3 regions of the Kistimonas ophiarachnellae genome follow, and region 2 is predicted to be linked to each of the others. Evidence: predicted binding sites of a transcription regulator. Region 2 holds the regulator's gene; each other region holds the start of a gene.
The links. Region 2 encodes FliA, which starts transcription of late flagellar genes. Its sites were predicted from a motif close to CTAAAGTTNNNNNNNNNNCNGCCGATA; they were not measured.
Positions count from the first base shown of each region.

Region 1 (6,207 bases), on a different contig from region 2:
GGTGTATGAACAGCTGGAAGGCCAGGCCAGCCTGCTGAATAACCAGATGGTGGCGGTCTCTGAACAGGTCAATGCCCTGGCCGCCAGTATTGCCGATTACAACGAAAAGATACAGGCAGCCTGGAATGGCATCAATCCACCGAATGACCTGCTGGACCAGCGTGAGCGCGCGCTGGAAGAACTGTCCGGAATGGTCGGCATCAGCGTGCTGGAAGTGGAGCAGGGGATGGTCGCTGTCTACATCGGTTCCGGCCATCCGCTGGTGCTGGACAACCGTTACTCCACCCTGGAGGTGATCGATGATCCACTGGATCCCAATATCGTGGGGCTGGGACTCAACAACTCTTTTGCGGTGGTGCCCCTGTCCAGCAACCTGGGGGGAACTATCGGTGGCCTGCAACAGTTCCAGAGCGGGGTGCTGAGCAGCGCGCTGAACGAGCTGGGCCGGATGGCCGTGGTGTTTTCCGACCAGGTGAACCAGACCCTCGCCACCGGGTTTGACCTCGGTGACCGGCAGGGCTGGCCGTCCAGCCAGCTGATGGCGGATATCAACTGGCAACCCGCGCCGGACCGGGTGGTGGCCTCGGACATTAATACCGGCTCGGCGGAGTTTGGCGTTAACGTGGTGAACCAGGCCGGGATTATTGCCGGTGGCGAGTATGAAATGAGTATTGCGGGTGGTAACTATGACATCGTCCGCACCATCGACGGTGTCAGCGTGGCTACCGGGACGGTGGCGTCACTGGCCACGACGAACCCTGTCTTTGACGGGCTTGAACTGGAGCTGTTCACCGATCCGGCCAATATCCAGAACGGGGATGTCTATACCGTGGAGTTTCCGCTCAGTGGCATTCCGGCGTCCAAGCGGATCCGGATCGCGACCAGCGTGCCGGGTAACGACGCGTTCATGCTGTTGGCCGTACAGGATTCAACCCAGCTGACCGGCAGCGACTATGAATTGCGTATCCATGACAACGGCGGCACGCCGGAATACCGCATTACCCGCCTGTCTGACGGCCTTCAGGTAGGCTCCGGGGCCGTGCCGGCCACCGCCCCGCCGGGGGCCATTCTGGCCGATTTTGACGGTATGCAGCTCACCATCAACGGGGGAACGCTCAACGTAGACGAGATCTATCGCCTGCAGCCCACCCGCCAGGGCAGTGATGAAATTGCCGTAGCGAATGACAATATTACCCAGCTGGCGCTGGGGGGCGAGATTTCCGCCCCCGGGGACAATACCGTGGCCAGGCAACTGGCGGCGCTGCAGACCAGTGATGTGATTGGCGGCGAGTTCAATCTTTCCGAGGGCTACACCCAGCTGGTGGGACGGATCGCTGTCATGACCTTCCAGACCAGCACGGCCATGGAGACCGGTCAGTCGTCCCTGCTCAGGGCCCAGGAGGAGCGCAACAACTTCAGCGGCGTCAACCTGGATGAAGAAGCCATGAACCTGATCCAGGCCGAGCAGGCCTATGCCGCGAGCGCCCAGGTGATCGCCGCGGCGCAGCGGGTGTTTGATTCCCTGATCAGCCTGTTGTAACTCGTAGTAATCCGAAGTAACAAGGAGGTTATGCCATGCGTGTCAGCACGGTGCAGTACAACAACATGATGATCGCTTCCATGCAGAAACAGGGGGCGGAACTGGCCAAAACCTATGATGGCATTACCTCGGGCAAGCAACTCCAGCAGCCGTCCGATGATGCGCTGGCAGCGGTGCAGGTGCTGCACCTGGACAAGGAAGTGGCGTTCCTGGAGCAATATCTGAGCAACATCGATGGCCTGGATTCGAAACTGCGTCAGGAAGAAACCCTGCTTACCAATATGGTGAACGTCCTGCAGGGTATCCGCGAGACTGTGGTGCTGACCGGTAACGTAGCACTGGGTTCGGATGGCCTGAAGTCCATGGCCGGGGTCATTGATGAGCAGATGGATGAGCTGCTGGGCCTGGTCAATTACCAGCGTGCGGACGGGCAGTACTTCTTCTCAGGCACAACATCCCAGACGGTGCCGGTAGTGGAGACCGCGACCCCCGGAGAGTACGAATACCAGGGCACGGAAGGGCAGCGGCTGGTTGCGGTCAACGGCACCACGGATATTGCCGCCAATGATCCGGCCACGGACCTGTTCTTCAACAGCGGTATCCAGGCGGTCACGGCCGTGGGCAGTGCGCTGCTTGAGGAGGTCACGGTGCTTGACCTGGCGACCTTCAGCCAGTATGACAGCATTTCGGTGGAGAATGTCGCCGGTACCTGGACCACCACGGCGACGCCGAATGATGGCGGCCCGGCGGTCCTGCTGCCAACCACCGTTACCGGCGATGAGCTGACCATTACCGGGCTGGTTTCTGCCAGGATCAATGGCGCCACGGCGCCCGGCGATCGTTTTACCCTGACCGCCGTTGACACGTTTACCGCGTTGTCAGCCTTTGCCACGAACATTTCTGACAGCCGGACTTTCGTACCGGGCGAGATGCTTGGCGACATGCTGAAAACCATCGACAACACCATTGACAAGATCGGGCAGGTTCAGACCCGTATTGGCGGCAGCCTCAATACCATGGCCTCCATCGGCAGCAGCCATGAGGATGTCATCCTGATGAACAGCACCCTGCGTTCCGGACTGGAAGACCTGGATTATGCCGAGGCCATCTCCCGGCTCAACCTGCAGCAGACCGCCCTGAGCGCGTCACAGCAGACGTTCGTCAAGATCCAGGGGATGTCCCTGTTTGATTACATGCGGTAAACGGCCGCGCCAGCCCCTGTGGGCTGTCAGAAAAGCAACGAAATATTGCCGGTTTTGGCTCTCGCAGATTCAAGATTTACAGAAAATTACCGATTGTTTGATTCAGGACGATCAGGAAAAAAGAGTCTGCCATGTCCAGGATAAGTGGAGTCAACAAAGCGGGTTCCGGCGCCCGGTTATCGGGGATGACGGCGACCCGAAAGGTGCCGGCTCCCTCTGCCATTACCGGTACGGACCGGTTGGAACTGAGTGACCAGGCACAGTTGCTGGGTATTCTGGAAGAGGATGCCGAGCAATTGCCGGTGATTGATATGGCCAAAGTAGAGACGTTACGGGAAGCCATTCAGTCCGGAAAAATGCCCATAGACCGGGAGTTGCTGGCTAAAAAAATCCAGCAATTTGAGCGTTTTCTTCAGGATATCGACTCATGACCACTACAGCCCCCGACGCGACACTCTCAGCCCTGCGTCAAACCAACCGGCTTCTGACACAAATGGAGCAATTGCTGGAGCAGCAATACCGGTATCTGCTGTCCCGGGATATGGTCTCCCTGGAGCAGGAGAGCAGTCGGCTGTCGGGGTTGATTGAAGAGCTGGAAGTCGATACCGCACACAGAAACCAGCATCTGGCATCCCGGGGGCTGACAGCCGATATGGCGGGCATGAACCAGTTGATTGACGGGTTGCCTGCGGATGTTCAGGGTGACGGACGTGAGCTTTGGACAACCATCCGAAAGCAGATGGTGCGCTGCCGCGAGATGAACCTGATGAATGGCCGCCTGCAGGGACGGTTGCGTTCAGCCACGGCCAGGCTGGTGGAGTTGTTCTGGGGAAATACAGTGGCTCAGCCTGGCTACAACCAGGGGGGGCAACTGGAGCGCGCCAGTCGCCCGAGAAACATTGACCAGGCCTGATCAGGCATCCTGACGATGATCGATATATTGCCGGATGGCATGATCATCCAGCATCTTCTGCTCGCTCTTAATGAGTTTCAGGCGGCTTTTCTGCTGCATTTTTTCCAGTAATTTTTCCATTGCCTTGAGCTTGCGGTGCTCACCCGCGGCCTGCAGGCTGAGATCATTGTATTCCTGTTGACCGCGGTCGACCCGCTGGTGCTGCAAATCGGCCACCTGCTGGAGAAGGTTTCGAAAGCGGATCAGGTTGACCACGGACATGGGCGTCACCTGGGTATCGGTGTCTGTCCGGTAGTCACTGATGGCCTGCTTCAGGTAAGTCAGCTGGTCACGCTGTTGATTGAGGCTCTGCTCTGACTGGAGCGCTTTTTTCATCGCTTCCCGGTAGCGCTGCTGTTGAATTTCCAGGCATTTCTCCAGGAGCTGGACTGATGTGCTCATGCGACCTCCGTATTGTTACCAGGGGTTGGCGCGGGCGCGGCGCCACCCTGCCACAGTGAGTAGAGTTGCTGGATACAGCTGGCATGATCAATCCGTTCATACATGCCCTGCTTGAGATAGCCCTGCATCAGCGGGTAAAGCTGAATGGCGCGATCCAGCTCCGGATCGGCGCCACGTTGATAGGCGCCGATCGCCATCATGTCCCGGAACTGGTGGTAGCGGGAGTAATAGTGTCGGAAGACCTGGGCCGCTTTCTGCTGCGTTTCATCAGTGATCTGTGGCATGGCCCGGCTGATGGAGGATTCGATATCAATGGCGGGGTAGTGACCACTGTCAGCCAGCTCTCGGCTGAGAACAATATGCCCATCCAGGATGGATCTTGCTGAGTCCGCCACCGGATCCTGCAGGTCATCCCCTTCGGACAGCACGGTGTAAAACGCGGTAATGGAACCGCTTCCTTCAATCCCGTTTCCGGCCCGCTCCACCAACTTGGGAATCTGGCTGAACACGGAAGGGGTATATCCCCTTGTGGCTGGAGGCTCCCCGACCGACAGGGCGATTTCCCGCTGAGCCTGGGCATAGCGGGTCAGGGAATCCATCAGTAGCAGAACATCCTGTCCCTGGTCACGGTAGTATTCAGCCATCCGGTGACAGAGTAAGGCGGCGCGCAGGCGCATGACCGGCGACTCATCGGCGGGAGCCGCAATAACCACGGTTCGAGCCAACCCTTCAGGCCCGAGGGTGTGTTCGATGAATTCCTTCACCTCACGCCCCCGCTCACCGATCATGCCGACAACGGTAATATCCGCCGTAGTATTTCGGGTCATCATGCTCAGAAGCACGCTCTTGCCGACCCCACTGCCAGCCATCAGTCCAAGTCGTTGTCCTTTACCCACGCTCAGCAGGCCATTGATGGCCCTGACACCGACATCCAGCGGGTCAGTAATGGGTTTACGATGCAGCGGGTTGATTGGAGGGCTGCTCAGCGGAATGGTGACGTCGGGCCGAATGCTGCCCTGGTTATCCAGTGGTTCGGCCAGCCCATTAATAACGCGACCGAGGAAACGGTTGCCGACAGGAATCGCCATATCGTGACCGAGGGGCAGCACCCGATCACCGGGCTGCAGCCCACTGGCATTGCCCAGCGACATCAGGAAATGGACTGAATCATTAAAGCCCACGACCTCAGCTTCCAGACAACGCTTGTCCCGGCGGGATTCGATCCGGCAACGGTCACCTACCGCCAGCTGGCAGCCTGATGCTTCCAGCACCAGACCGGTCATTTTGGTCAACCGTCCGTAGATGCGGGCGACCGGCAGGGACTGAATCCGGTCTGCCAGTGTCAGGCCGTGCCCTTCATCACCGGATGTGGTCATGTCAGCCGCTCCTCGACTTCATCCGGCATGTAGAGACGAACCATGTCGAGACAGTCCTGGATGCGTTGTTCGATATTCGCTTCCGCTTCCAGTTCGCCGTTTTCAATCCGGCAGTTACCGGGTTCAATCTCGGGGGCGGCAAAAATCTCCCACTGTTCGCGGAGTTCCGGTTTGAACTGCAGCAGGCGTTCGGAGTCCACGGGATTCAGGTAAATCTGGAAAGTGCCATCGTTGCCTGGCAGGCTTTGCAGGGTATTGCGGATAACCCGGTAAATTTGTTCCGGACGGCTCTTGGGCTCACTGCGGATGATCTGCCGGACAATCGTTTCCACCAGTGTAGAGAGCCATTCACTCATCTCATCCCGTCGGTTCTCATAGAGGCTGCGAACATTGCTCAGAATACTGTTCAGCTGGGTGATAAGGGCCGTGATTTCCTGCTCACTGTTTGATAATGCTTCCTTGTAAGCCTGTTCGCGACCGCTGGTGATACCTTCCTTAAGCCCCTGCTCAAAGCCTTCCTGGCGGCCTTCGGCCAGCCCTTCATTACGACCTTCTTCCAGCCCCTGCTGATGGCCCTGCTCATAGCCATCCTTACGCGCCAGCGCCATGCCCTGGCGGTAACCATCAGCAAAGCCCTGTGCGCCGTTGGCCTGGAAATAGGCGCTGTTCTGGTCAATGAGGCCATTGATGTCGGGGTAATCCGAATCGGCTGCCAGTGGCTCCTGAACAACTCTT
Region 1 covers NZ_BAAJPA010000001.1:411,368-417,574, forward strand. Annotated here, with positions in the region: gene flgK (flagellar hook-associated protein FlgK) at 1-1,540, shown strand, start outside; gene flgL (flagellar hook-associated protein FlgL) at 1,576-2,742, shown strand; gene flgM (flagellar biosynthesis anti-sigma factor FlgM) at 2,874-3,173, shown strand; gene AC27K1_RS01750 (flagella synthesis protein FlgN) at 3,170-3,655, shown strand; gene AC27K1_RS01755 (flagellar export protein FliJ) at 3,656-4,096, opposite strand; gene fliI (flagellar protein export ATPase FliI) at 4,093-5,472, opposite strand; gene AC27K1_RS01765 (FliH/SctL family protein) at 5,469-6,207, opposite strand, start outside.
Region 1: a site for FliA is predicted at 2,811-2,837, ahead of flgM (flagellar biosynthesis anti-sigma factor FlgM). Genes of this name have one in related genera too.

Region 2 (6,207 bases):
GGGTAGGTGGATCTGCGCCGATTCACGTCAATGTCAGAATTATCGCGGCGACGCACAAGAACCTGGAAGAGATGGTAGCGTCCGGGAAATTCCGTGATGATCTCTACTATCGCCTTAATGTGTTCCCTATTGATATGCCAGCCTTGCGGGATCGCACTGAAGATCTGCCGTTGATACTCAATGATTTGATTACCCGTATGGAGCGGGATCAGCGAGGTTCCGTCCGTTTCAGTTCTGCAGCCATTATGCTGCTGTGTAAATATGACTGGCCCGGTAATGTCCGGGAGCTGGCGAACCTTGTGGAGCGACTTTCTATTATCTACCCGATGGGTGTTATTGGTGTAGAGGAATTGCCAGACAAGTTCCAGAAGCTGGCAGGGCAGGAGGTCAGGGACAATCGGGTTGCCGAGATGTTTCCCAATACACTTCAGCCGCCGGGAACTTCCGGTCTGGATGAGTTGGCTATTCTTCCGGTTAATGGCCTGAATTTGAAAGATTTCCTAGGACGGCTTGAGAAGAAACTGATTCGCCAGGCGCTGGATGATTGCAATAACGTCGTTGCCCGCGCGGCAGACAAGTTGCAGATCCGTCGTACCACGCTGGTGGAAAAAATGCGGAAGTATGAACTGAATCGTTATGCACAGACTGATGATTCAGAAACACGGTAATTTCTTCAGGGTTTTTCCTGTTCGTTTTCTCTCGTCTCTTCTGCTGTTGTTGCCGTTACTGGCGACAGCAGCAGAAGAGTCCGCAGAGCCCTCTTCTCTTGGTGGTTACGCAGTTTTTCAGGCGCTCTTTTCTTTAATACTGGTCACGGTGCTGATTTTCGGTACGGCCTGGTTACTTAAGCGTTTTAATCCGGCGATGTCTCAAAGTGGTCGTGGCATGAAGATCCTTGGTGCGCTTTCGCTGGGTGGCAGAGACCGGCTGGTATTGGTTGAGGCTGGTAGTAAGCAGTTGCTGCTGGGAGTTTCACCGGGTCGTGTGATGCTGGTTGAGTCATTTGATGAGCCAGTGTTGAGTCCTGAAGACCAGGCCACGCCTGTTGATGAGAAATTCCGCCAGTTGCTCCGTAGATCCTGAATTCATGTCTTTTATCTTTCGCGGAGGTCGCTTCGCTTCTACATTTAACTGTAGCTTTGGCCTGTCCTGTCAAAATCCTTACCTCGTATAATTCTTTGTGCTGTCTCCCTGACAGCGTTGGTGCTATTAACCTTTGGATATGGCTTGTCTGGAACGGGCTTCCCCAGGAAGTGACATAATGGCTCCCAGTTAGAACCTAAAGGTAACTCCAATAATTTTTCAGCCGGTACAAGGTTCCTGATTTTCTGGTTGTGAGTTTCAAGTGAAACAGCCATTTTGTTTTCATCTGTAGTATTGCCTTCAAGTAAATCAGCCTCAAATTCTTTTTTATACATCGCTGTGAATAATTTTACGGCGTTGAGTTTGTCTGAAAAAAATGACGCAACCCAAACAAAGGGAATCTCTTTCTTATATTCAGGTCTAAATAGAACGGATTTGGCGCTTTTTGCCCATTGTTTCCCTTCTCGAGTTGTTAAGATTACTTTAGCGTCAGGAAATATTTCTAATAAATCCTTCACCATTAGTGCTGATGGGTAATCAATAAGCCCATTCATACCCTCGAGGGCGCCATATAAATATTTGAGCTCTTTTGTTTCTTTGTATTTTTTCCAGCATACGGTTGAATCAGGATCGGCAAACATATCCAGACCATGATAAACAGGCATGAATCCTAATTCATTCAGGGCTTCCTGTAAACTAACAGTCCCGGTACGACTTAATCCAGCGCCAATAATTTTTATGTCTGGTTTTTTAGCGTTGCTTGCTCTGGCTTCAACTCTTCTCTCGCGTATGTCCATTTTATGGCAGCAATAATGATATAGTGCTCCGAGAGCGCTGGTAACAAGTGCTCCGGCGCAAATGTTCGTCATGCTACTATCCGGATCATTCTCTGAAAAGAGTATTTGATTAGCCAGCAGGGTGGCTGAAACTACAGCGGTAGCTGCGAATGTCACGCAATAATTCATATTGTTAAACATATTAAGCATCCTGTCAGTTGTTTCAATCTCGGATTTTCACGTTTTTATAAAACGGATTTTCCGGACTGTTAAGTGAAAGGTCATACACCGTAAGCGCACTCTGAATGTTCTGGAATCAAAAGTTCACTCAGGAATACGCCTATATACAAGGACATCCCTTTGTGTCATCAGTTCCTGAGAGGTTGGCTAAAATGGCTGTATTAGTTCTTCCCCGTGACCATCAAAGCCTTCGTATAGTAAATGCAGGTATCAATCATTTTTTTGCAGCATGCAGACCAGTGAAAATGTTTTGCTAGAGGGGCCCATTAAGCACTTGACGGTTTATTAAGCCATCAGCTTGAAGATAGTTTCTTTGATTTTCCTTGTGTGTTTCCAATAACGGGCATTTGTAGATGCCGGGAAAATGTCACCTGATGACTGGTGAGTCAAAAAAACATCCTGATAATTGAGGAGTTATCGGGCTTATAGGGTTGTATTCTTTTTGTGATTTCAAATAAAGCCAATAAAAACATATAGATATATTTTATTGGGTCTGTTTTTTTATGTTGGTACATCTCTTGCAATTATTAATTTGCTGACGCCAAGGAATGGCGTTAGCTGAATCTATCCCATGACAACTAACGGACCGTAAAGGAACTATGGACGTTAAACCAGTGAGAGTCGCTGCGATTGCCAGCGGCAAAGGTGGTGTAGGGAAAACCAGCTTTTCCATTAACCTGGCCGAAGCGTTAAGTCGTGCCGGCAACCGTGTCTTGTTAATGGATGCTGATTTTAATCTTGCCAATGTGCACCTGATGCTCGGGCAGACGCCGGAGCAAACCATCGCGGATGTGATGGCAGGGCGGTGCTCGATTGCCGACACCTTTCTGTCAGGACCGGCGGATGTGAAAGTGGTGCCCGGCGCCAGGGGCGGAGGTGATCTCGCCGGCATCAATGAGACCAGCCTGCTATCGCTGATCCAGTCTGTCGATGATATTGCTGACCAGGTTGATATCCTGCTGCTGGATACCGCCGGTGGTTTCCGGGAGCGGGACATGCGCCTGGTAGCAGCCGCATCGGATGCCATGGTGCTGGTCACGCCGGACAAGGTCACCATTGCGGATACGGCGGACTATATCCGTACATTGCGTCTGCAATATGGTGTTCAGCATTTCAATGTTGTGACCAACATGGTCAGGAGTCAGCGTGAAGGCTCGCAGCTCATCCAGGCGTTGCAGTCGCAGATTGGCTTTGACCATGACCTCGTGATTCGTCATGCCGGCACCTTGCCTTACGACCCTGCAGTGCGCAAGGCCAGTGATCGTGCCATGACGCTCTTCCAGACTGCTCCCGACTCCAAGGTTTGCCGTGGTATGCGCTCTATTGCCGATGGCATGAGTCAGCACTCACGTGTTTATTACCCGAGGGGCGGGATGACCTTCTTCTTCGAGAACCAGGTTCTCGCAGGAGGGTGTTAGCCATGGAAGCGTTGATTCGGGAAACGGCGGAAAAACGCGCCAGTCGGCGAACGTATGCCGAGTTGGTTGAGCGACATACGCCGCTGGTCAAACGGATTGCCCGTCACCTTTCTGCCAGGATGCCCGCCAGTGTGCAGCTCGATGATCTTGTGCAGGCTGGTATGGTCGGCTTGCTGGAAGCGGCGCGGAAATTTGATGTCGACAAGGGAGCGAGCTTTGAAACCTTTGCCGGTATTCGGATTCGCGGCGCCATGCTGGACGAGATTCGTCGGGGAGACTGGGGGCCTCGTTCGGTGTATCGCAATAGCCGACGTGTCAGCGAAGCGATTCGTGCGGTAGAGGCGAGGCTTGGGCGTGATTCACGGGATTCTGAAGTCGCGGCAGAAATGGATGTTTCTCTGGAGGAATACTTCAACATCCTGCAGGACTTGCGTGGCTGCCGATTGTTCAGTTTTGAGGATATGTTCGATAGCGAGGAGTCGCGCCTGCAACGCCGCTCAGAGAACAATGCCCCGGAACTGGATCTGCAGACGGAGAAGTTCCGCAAGGCCTTGGGGTCTGCCATTGAGACCCTGTCAGAGCGGGAGCAGCTGGTGTTGAACCTCTATTACGAAAAGGAACTGAATCTCAAGGAAATTGGCAAGGTGCTGGGGGTCAGCGAGTCGCGGGTCAGCCAGATCCACAGCCAGGCGGCGTTAAGACTGAGGGCCCGGCTGCAGAACTGGACTTGAAATGCCAGTACTGCAGTCAGGTTGTTTCTGGGCTATGTCTTGCCGTAAGCGGTCAGGAAGACCGTGTGGTAAGCAGTTATACAAGGACGTATCGGATGCAACAAATCATCAGTGTATTCAGAAGTGTGGTGCTGTTTATGGCATTGCTTTGGGGACAGGCGGTAGCGGGTGAAGCACCGGAGCATGTTGAGGGGGCAACTACCGTTAATACGGCCCAGGCCAAGCGACTACATGAATTGGGAGCCATGTTCATTGATATTCGCACTCGCCGGGAATGGAACTGGGGACATGTTGAGGGGGCGCATCACCTGGGGCTCAAGTCAACCTTTGCCCTGCTTTACCATGATGGTTTCATGGATCGCAAAACACCGGTGGTGATTTATGGCAGTGGGACTCACCGGATTCGTGCAGCCTTTGCATCATACCTGGCGGTTTTATGGGGCTACGAAAAAGTATTTTATTTCCGGGAAGGCTATTTTTCCTGGTTGGCGTTTGACTTGCCTGTCGTCATGCGCAGCGACAAACAGTAACGACAGAAGATAGCCGGGTTACGGTAATAAGCATCGTGACTCGGTAAATACCCCATGATGACTTCCTGTTTTTGCAAAATCCTGCCTCTTTCTATATAAAGTCAGCTCACTATAACTGCTGGTTTTAACGCATCTGCATGACCGCCGTCACACCGAACGATCCTCTGTTAAGACTCAGGCAACTGTGTTGCATTCGGGATGATCGAGTACTGTTTTCTGAGCTGGCACTGGATCTCGGACCGGGTGAAATTGTTCAGGTGACGGGGCCGAATGGCTCCGGCAAGACTACGCTGTTGCGCATTGTGTCCGGATTATCGCTTGATTTTGATGGCGATATTACTTGGTGTGGTACTACGGTTGAGCGTAACCGGCTGGCCTTCCAGCAGGACCTGTTGTTTATAGGCCACCAGGTGGGAATCAAGCCAGCCTTAACGCCAGAGGAAAACCTCCGGGCTGTGATGGGAATGCATGGGCATTATACGAATAAGGCTATTCTCGGCGCGCTCGGTAAGGTCGACCTTTATGGGTTTGAGGATGTGCCCTGCTATCAACTTTCAGCGGGGCAGCAGCGACGGGTAGCGCTGGCACGTCTGCATCTCAGTCAACAGCGCTTGTGGATACTCGATGAACCGTTTACCGCCATTGACCGTGCCGGTGTCAAGGCGCTGGAATCCTTATTGATCAGCCATGCTCAGCAAGGCGGGATGGTGATGTTAACGACTCACCATGAGCTGGGTATTCAGTATCAGGGCTTGAAACGGCTTGATCTTGCTGAGTTGCTGTCTTCTTCGGATCATTCATTAGCAGTAGAGGCCGTGTAATGACTGAATCGACAGCCCCTTCTGTTTTTCACGCTTTTTGTCAGGTGTTGTCCCGGGATCTCCGGCTGCATTTCCGTCAGCGCGGTGACCTGATGAATCCACTGGTGTTTTTTATCCTGGTGGCCAGCCTGTTTCCGTTAGGCGTTGGTCCTGAATCCAAAATGTTGACCATGATTGGCAGCGGCATCATCTGGGTGGCCGCGCTGTTGGCGACATTGCTGTCTTTGGATAGCCTGTTCCGGTCTGATTTCGATGATGGTTCTCTTGAGCAGATCATGCTCAGTCCGCAGCCGCTTTATGTGTTAGTGATGGCGAAAGTGCTGGCCCACTGGTTAGTGAGTGGTTTGTTGCTGGTGATTCTGTCACCGGTGCTGGCCGTGATGTTTCATTTGCCCGCGTCTGCCTTCCCTGCGTTGATTGCCACCTTGATGCTGGGTACGCCACTTTTGAGCCTGCTGGGGGCAATTGGTTCAGCCCTGACAGTCGGTTTGAAAAAGGGGGGCGTGTTGATGTCGCTCCTGATTTTGCCGCTTTATATCCCGGTGTTGATCCTGGGAACGGGCTGCATTGACGCAGCGGTGAACGGGTTGGCCTGGAGCGGTTACCTG
Region 2 covers NZ_BAAJPA010000006.1:175,220-181,426, reverse strand. Annotated here, with positions in the region: gene AC27K1_RS09500 (sigma-54 dependent transcriptional regulator) at 1-668, shown strand, start outside; gene fliO (flagellar biosynthetic protein FliO) at 637-1,083, shown strand; gene AC27K1_RS09490 (sulfotransferase family protein) at 1,128-2,060, opposite strand; gene AC27K1_RS09485 (P-loop NTPase) at 2,699-3,517, shown strand; gene AC27K1_RS09480 (RNA polymerase sigma factor FliA) at 3,520-4,248, shown strand; gene AC27K1_RS09475 (rhodanese-like domain-containing protein) at 4,344-4,778, shown strand; gene ccmA (cytochrome c biogenesis heme-transporting ATPase CcmA) at 4,916-5,599, shown strand; gene ccmB (heme exporter protein CcmB) at 5,599-6,207, shown strand, end outside.

Region 3 (6,207 bases), on a different contig from region 2:
GGATTCAAACAGCATCCGCACCATCTGGTAGGGGCTGGCCATGGCCGCGCGCTGGTCGGTCTGGTTGCTCTTGTAGGCGTTCAACGCCTGGTTGGAATAGGTCATAGCCTTTACTGCCCGGTTTGACCGGATCACCGCCGGGCATTCCGGCGACAATCGCTGTTTATCTCGTAGCCTGTCCGGCCTCCCGAAGGACGCCGAAAGTGCCTGAACAAAAATGCTCTCCCGCGGGCATCGCCTGGTCGCCAGCAGCCAGCCATCGGCGGACTGCTGGCCGAGAACACTTGAGTTCGGGAACTTACACCAACAGGGTGTCGTGCATTACATATACGTCAGGGAACCCAGGGTGGCGTTCATCTGCTGGATCGCCATGTCCATGGCGACAAACTGGGCGGTATAACGCTCGGTCAGCGCCGCCGCCCGGCTGTCGAGTTCTTCCCACTGGACGCCGAAATCGTCGAGGTTATCCTCAAGGCTTTCCACCCGCGTGGTGATCAGCCCGTCGAAACTTTTGTCGTTTTCATCCTTGCCGCCGATGTACTGCTCCACCACCGCCTGCAGGTTGGCGACCACCCCTTCCGACCCGGTGAAGGCGTCGGCCACCGCCATCGGGTTGCTCTCGAAGGCTTTTTTCAGCTGGTCGTCGTCAACTTCCAGGTCACCGTTCATGGTGGTGATGACGCCCATCTCCGCCAGGGTGCCGAAGGCGGAACCTTCCAGCGGCGTGGACAGCGCGGAACGCAACTGCGACAACAGCGACTGGGTCATGGAATCACTGGCCAGCGCCGGACGACTGCCGCCTTCCGGCGTGCGGGTCAGGCTTTCAATGGCGCCGAACAGGGTGTTGTAGCTGTCGATCAGTTCGTTCACGGAATCGGTCATGGTGTCGAGGTCCGATTCCACGTCGACCCGGAAAGTTTCCCCGGCAGCGGCTTTTTTCAGGTCGATGGTGACGCCGCTGATGGCGTTTTCTACCTTGTTACTGGCGCTGGTGACCGTGATGCCATCCACAACCAGCTCGGCATCCTGTGCCGCCCGGAGTTCTTTCACCAACACGTTACCGCCACTTTCATTGGTAACGCTGATGGTATTGGCAGCACCCGTCTCATTGCTGGTCAGCACCAATTGGTCACCGTTGACGATGCTGGCTGTAACGCCGGGATTATCCTTCGACTTGTTGATGGCGTTCATCACCGACTCGAGGTCGTTTTCGCCCTCTTTCACGTCCAGCGTGAAGGATTCACCACCGACGTCTATCTTGTAGGTGCCTGCGGCCACGGAATCGCCTTCAAACACTGAAATCTTGTGCTTTTCGGCCAGCTGCTTAACTTCAACCTGATAACTGTTGGGCCGTGCGTCTCCATCCACAGTTACGCCGAACAGCTTTTCAGCGTCCTCATCCATGCTGACCTTGAGCGACCCGAACTCATCGGGGTCAGACAGCTTTTCCAGCGTCTTGTTAAACGCTCCGAGGGCGCTTTCCAGCTGTTCCAGCGCCGCCACCTCGTTGTTGATGGCCGTTTCGCTTTTCTGCAGCTGGTTTATTCGCGGCGCCATTTCCGACTGCACCATGGTCTGGACCATCAAATTGATATCCAGCCCCGAGCCCATGCCGGGCATGCTGATCGCCATAGGGTGACTTCCTTCCGTTCTGCCGTCCCACCGGACGGACGCATCGTGACCGGCCAATAGCAATTAGTGTGCCATCAGCACTCTTCGTTGATAAAAAATCCGCCTTCCGCCAGATCACCGGGATTCAGGCCCAGGAAGGTAAGGGGCGACAATTGACGTACGACAAAGTCATCCGCATCGAGGCATTCCACCACCAGGTCGCCGATGGGTAAACGACGAAGACTGAACCGCCAGCCCCGTTCGGCAACCACCGGATTCATCCGTGCGACATGGGCCAGCAATGGCTTCCGGAAGTTTTTTTCCGCCCCTTCCTGCGGTGTTTCTGGTGATGCCTGTCGACGGTCATCCTGCCCCACAGGCATCGTGCGACCCGCCGAGACAACTTTCCCGACCCGAACCGGGTTAACCGGCACAGACCTGTCGGATATACGTTCCATCCGTGATTCCCGGTGAGTCGAAAGACAATCGTTGTAAACAGGGTCACCCTGTGAAATCGCCGATTAAAAAAACGCCGGCACATCGCTGCAACCGGCGTTATTTATCGCATGCGCTTAACGAGCGATTAGCCCATCAGCTGAACGGCGTACTGCGGCAGACCTTTGGCCTGGGCCAGTACGGAAGAACCGGCCTGCATCAGCATCTGGCTCTTGGTCATGCTGGTGGTTTCCTTGGCGAAATCCACGTCCAGAATACGGCTCTGGGAAACGGTCATGTTTTCCTGGATGTTGGACAGGTTGCTGACGGTGGAGTCCAGACGGTTTTGGACGGCACCGAGGTTGGCGCGTTCGGAGTCTACGTGAGCCATTGCACTATCCAATGTTTTAATGGCTTGCTGAGCACCTGCGGCAGTTGTTAGATCAAGGGCTCCTACGTTCTCAGCCTTAACAACTGTACCTGTATTACCCATTGAATGCTTTGTAGCGTTCGTCAGAGCATCAATGGATGCTTGATCGTTTCCTGCAATGCTGAAGTCCAACACTTTTGCATCTGGATTATCTGAATTGTCGTCAGCCTTAACAGATATAGATACTTCCACATCGTAATCTTCGGCCATATTGTCTTCAATTTGGGTAACCAATCCCTCGATAGTGCTAGCGTTCAGCATTTCGGTATCGGTACCATCACTAGAATAATTGAAAGCGTATCCAGATGTTTCCCCGTCTGTTTCATGACGAAGAACTTCAACATTATTTTTGGATACGGTTTGAGCGAGAGAGTCTGCCCCCATTTCGCCAATACCGAAAGAAATAGTTTCATCAGCATTGGACCCAATCTGGAAAGTCAGTTTTTCTGCTGAACCATCCAGGAGTTTTCTACCTGAAAAAGTGGTGGTATCTGCAATACGGTTCATTTCAGTCTGCAACTGAGTGATCTCTTCCTGCATTGCAGCACGATCAGCTTCTGTATTGGTATCGTTAGCAGACTGTAACGCCAGATCACGCATACGGCCCATAATGTTGGAACTTTCCCCCATAGCCCCTTCCGCAGTCTGAGCCATAGAGATAGCATCGTTAGCATTACGCATAGCCACATCCAGACCGCTGATCTGAGTACCCATACGATTAGAAATCTGCATACCCGCCGCATCGTCGGCAGCACTGTTAATGCGCAGACCAGTGGACAGCTTCAGCATGCTGTTTTCCATGGCCTTCTGGGTGTTACCCAGGTTGTTCTGAGCGATCAGCGCGGTAGAGTTGGTATTGATGGACAGCATGTCATGACTCCGATAATTGCTGTGTTTTAGCGCCACTGGCGGCGTACGCAACAGAAGTCGTCTGTTAATTCAGGAACTTAAATATTTATTTTGTTTTTTTTGCCACTTTCCAGGCCGGAAAGTGGCAGGGAGGAAAAAAGAACCGCGAACGATCAGATGTAATTGAACAGAGAGAGCTTGTTCACCTTGCCATAACTCTGCTGCGTCGCCTGCAGCGCGGTAAATTCCATGGTCAGCTGGGTGATGGCTTCAGCGTAATCCAGGTTTTCCAGCGACCCTTTCATATCGGTCGTCATGGTGACGGACTCCTCATTGGCCTTCTGCGCCATCTCCAACGTGTTCATGCGTGCCCCCACTGACGTTAAGGTAGAACCGACGGATTGCATCGCGTCGTCTATGGTATCCAGGCTGGTTGCCAGTACGTTATCCAGTTCGGCGGGATCACCCGTTTTCAGGGCGTCAGATAATTTTTCCAGGCTGGTAAAAATATCGCTTCCATCCGCAGAACCGATCGAAAAAAAGATGTCTTCCGCCGTATCGCCCTGGGCAATGGTCCGGTTATCGCTGATGGGAATTTCACGACTACTGTCACCCCCGAGGTAAACCCAGTTGCCGTCGTCGTCTTTGGCCACCGGCGCCGTATCGCCCCTGGTGCCGCCAAACAGGTATTCGCCGCTGGCAGAGCGGGTATTCGCCATGTCTACCAGTTGTTCGGTCAGGTGATCCACTTCCTGGGCAATCGCCGCACGGTCTTCCGGGGTCATGCCATCGTTACCGGCGGACAGCGTCAGGTCACGCAGGCGCTGCAACGTGTCATTGACATCATTCAGCACCGTTTCTTCCGCTGACAGCGACAATTCTGCCGCCGCGATATTTTTCTGGTACTGCTCAAGCTGTGCCAGCTCGTCATTCATGCCCATGATCTGCAGGGCGGCCAGCGGATCATCAGACGGTTTCAGTATTTCCTTGCCACTGAGCATCTGCAGCAGCGACTGGTTGACCTTGCCGGTCGTCTGCTGCATGGAACTGTTCATGGTGGCATGCATTTGCATGGTGCTGATGCGCACGGTGTCACTCCTGTCAGCGATCAAAGGTTGAGGATGGTATCGAGCAGCTGCTGCGCGGTGGCGATCACTTTGGCGTTCGCCTGATACGCCTGCTGGTAAACCAGCAGGCTGCCCGCCTCTTCATCCAGGTTGACGCCAGCCACGCTCGCCAGGGCATTGGCCGCTTCCTCGTGGAGCACTTTCGCCGCGTTGTAACTGCTGCCCGCCTGCGCCGTGGTATTGCCCACGTCCGTCACCAGCAGGTTCCAGCTGTCGCCCAATGTATTCGTGCCGCCCACCAGGGGTTCTTTTTCCAGCGCGACCAGGTCCAGCAGGTTACTGTTGTCGCCCGGCTCATCCGGCTTGCCGGAGAAGGCCAGGTCGGCAGGGTCGGTCATGACCACGTCCATGGCGCTGCTGTAACCGCTGGTCGGGTCAACACCGAAACTGTCGCCTGCCGCCAGGCTGCCTTCGGCCACCTTGATGGTCATGCCGTCCACCGCAACGCCCGCCTCCAGGTCAGACGCCGCACCTTCGGACACCACTTTCCCGTCGCTGACCAGGCTGTAACGCAGCTCACCGTCGTCTGCTTCATAGACGTCGAGGGAATAGTCGCCGCCGGTAAGACTTCCACTGTCGCTGATTTCCACTTCCAGCAGGCCGCTGCCGGTATTGCCGCGGGACGCCTCAACCCGCTCGCGCATGGCCTCGGTGCTGTTGATATCGGAAAATAACGCCGAACCGGCGTTGCCGTCGAGGTCATAGCCTTCGCCCAGTTGTTCATTGATGGCGTCCGACATCACGATGGCAATCCTGCCCAGTTCACGCAGGGCAGGCTCAACCACCTGCTCACGGAAATCCAGCACGCCCTGGATACTGCCGCCAACGGATTTCAGCGGTTTTTCCGCCGTATCCGTGATCAGCGCCAGGCTCATCTGGTCACTGTCCGGATCGCCGTTACGAATCACCAGCTCATTGGCTTCGCCCCGCATGACCAGCGGCTCACCGAACGGCAGGTAAACATCCACGGTGCCGTCGGGACGGGTATCCGCCGTGACATCCAGCAGTTCCGACAGTTTCTGCACCGCCTGGTCACGCTGGTCCAGCAGTTCGTTGGGGACGCCGCTGCCAGACTGTGACGCCATGATGGAGTCATTAATTGCCGCGATATCCCCCATCAAACCATTGACGTCTGACACCATGACCTCCAGCTGGTCATTGGTCAGCTGCGCCTGTTTTTGCAGGCCGCCGTGCAAACTGTTGAAACGGGACGCCAGGTCATTGGCCTTGGCCAGCACCGTCTGCCGGGCCGCGTCGGAGGACGGGTCGCTGGCGGCGCTGTTCAGTCCGCCAAAAAAACCTTCCAGCGCCGGGGACAGGCTGCTGCCGTCGCCGGTCACCAGGGTTTCAAGCCGGTCGGCATGACTGTAATAGGCGGTGTGGTAACCGTAGGCGGTGGCGGTATCCCAGACCTGTCCGGCCAGGTAGCTGTCCGTCACCCGGCGGATATCGCTGACATACACGGTGCCGGTGGGCGACGTGGCGTAATTGACCTGTTGTCGTGTGTAACCGGGCACGGCGGAACCGGCGATATTCTTGCTGGCGACATTCAGGGCGGTCTGCGCGGCAAACATGCCGGAGATGCCCGTGTTAATCATGCTCATGGTTGGCTTTTTCTGATGATGCCGCCGGCCGGAGCTGGCGGGAACTAAAAGGGCTGGAACAGGAGTCGACACCTGTCGTTATTTATTAATTGCGGATAACCGAAACCCGTTACCCGCAACCTGATAAAACAGGGATCATTTCAGGCGATCA
Region 3 covers NZ_BAAJPA010000017.1:7,770-13,976, forward strand. Annotated here, with positions in the region: gene fliS (flagellar export chaperone FliS) at 1-105, opposite strand, end outside; gene fliD (flagellar filament capping protein FliD) at 322-1,632, opposite strand; gene AC27K1_RS18425 (hypothetical protein) at 1,707-2,069, opposite strand; gene AC27K1_RS18430 (flagellin) at 2,195-3,346, opposite strand; gene flgL (flagellar hook-associated protein FlgL) at 3,499-4,413, opposite strand; gene flgK (flagellar hook-associated protein FlgK) at 4,434-6,056, opposite strand.
Region 3: a site for FliA is predicted at 3,402-3,428, ahead of AC27K1_RS18430 (flagellin). Genes of this name have one in related genera too.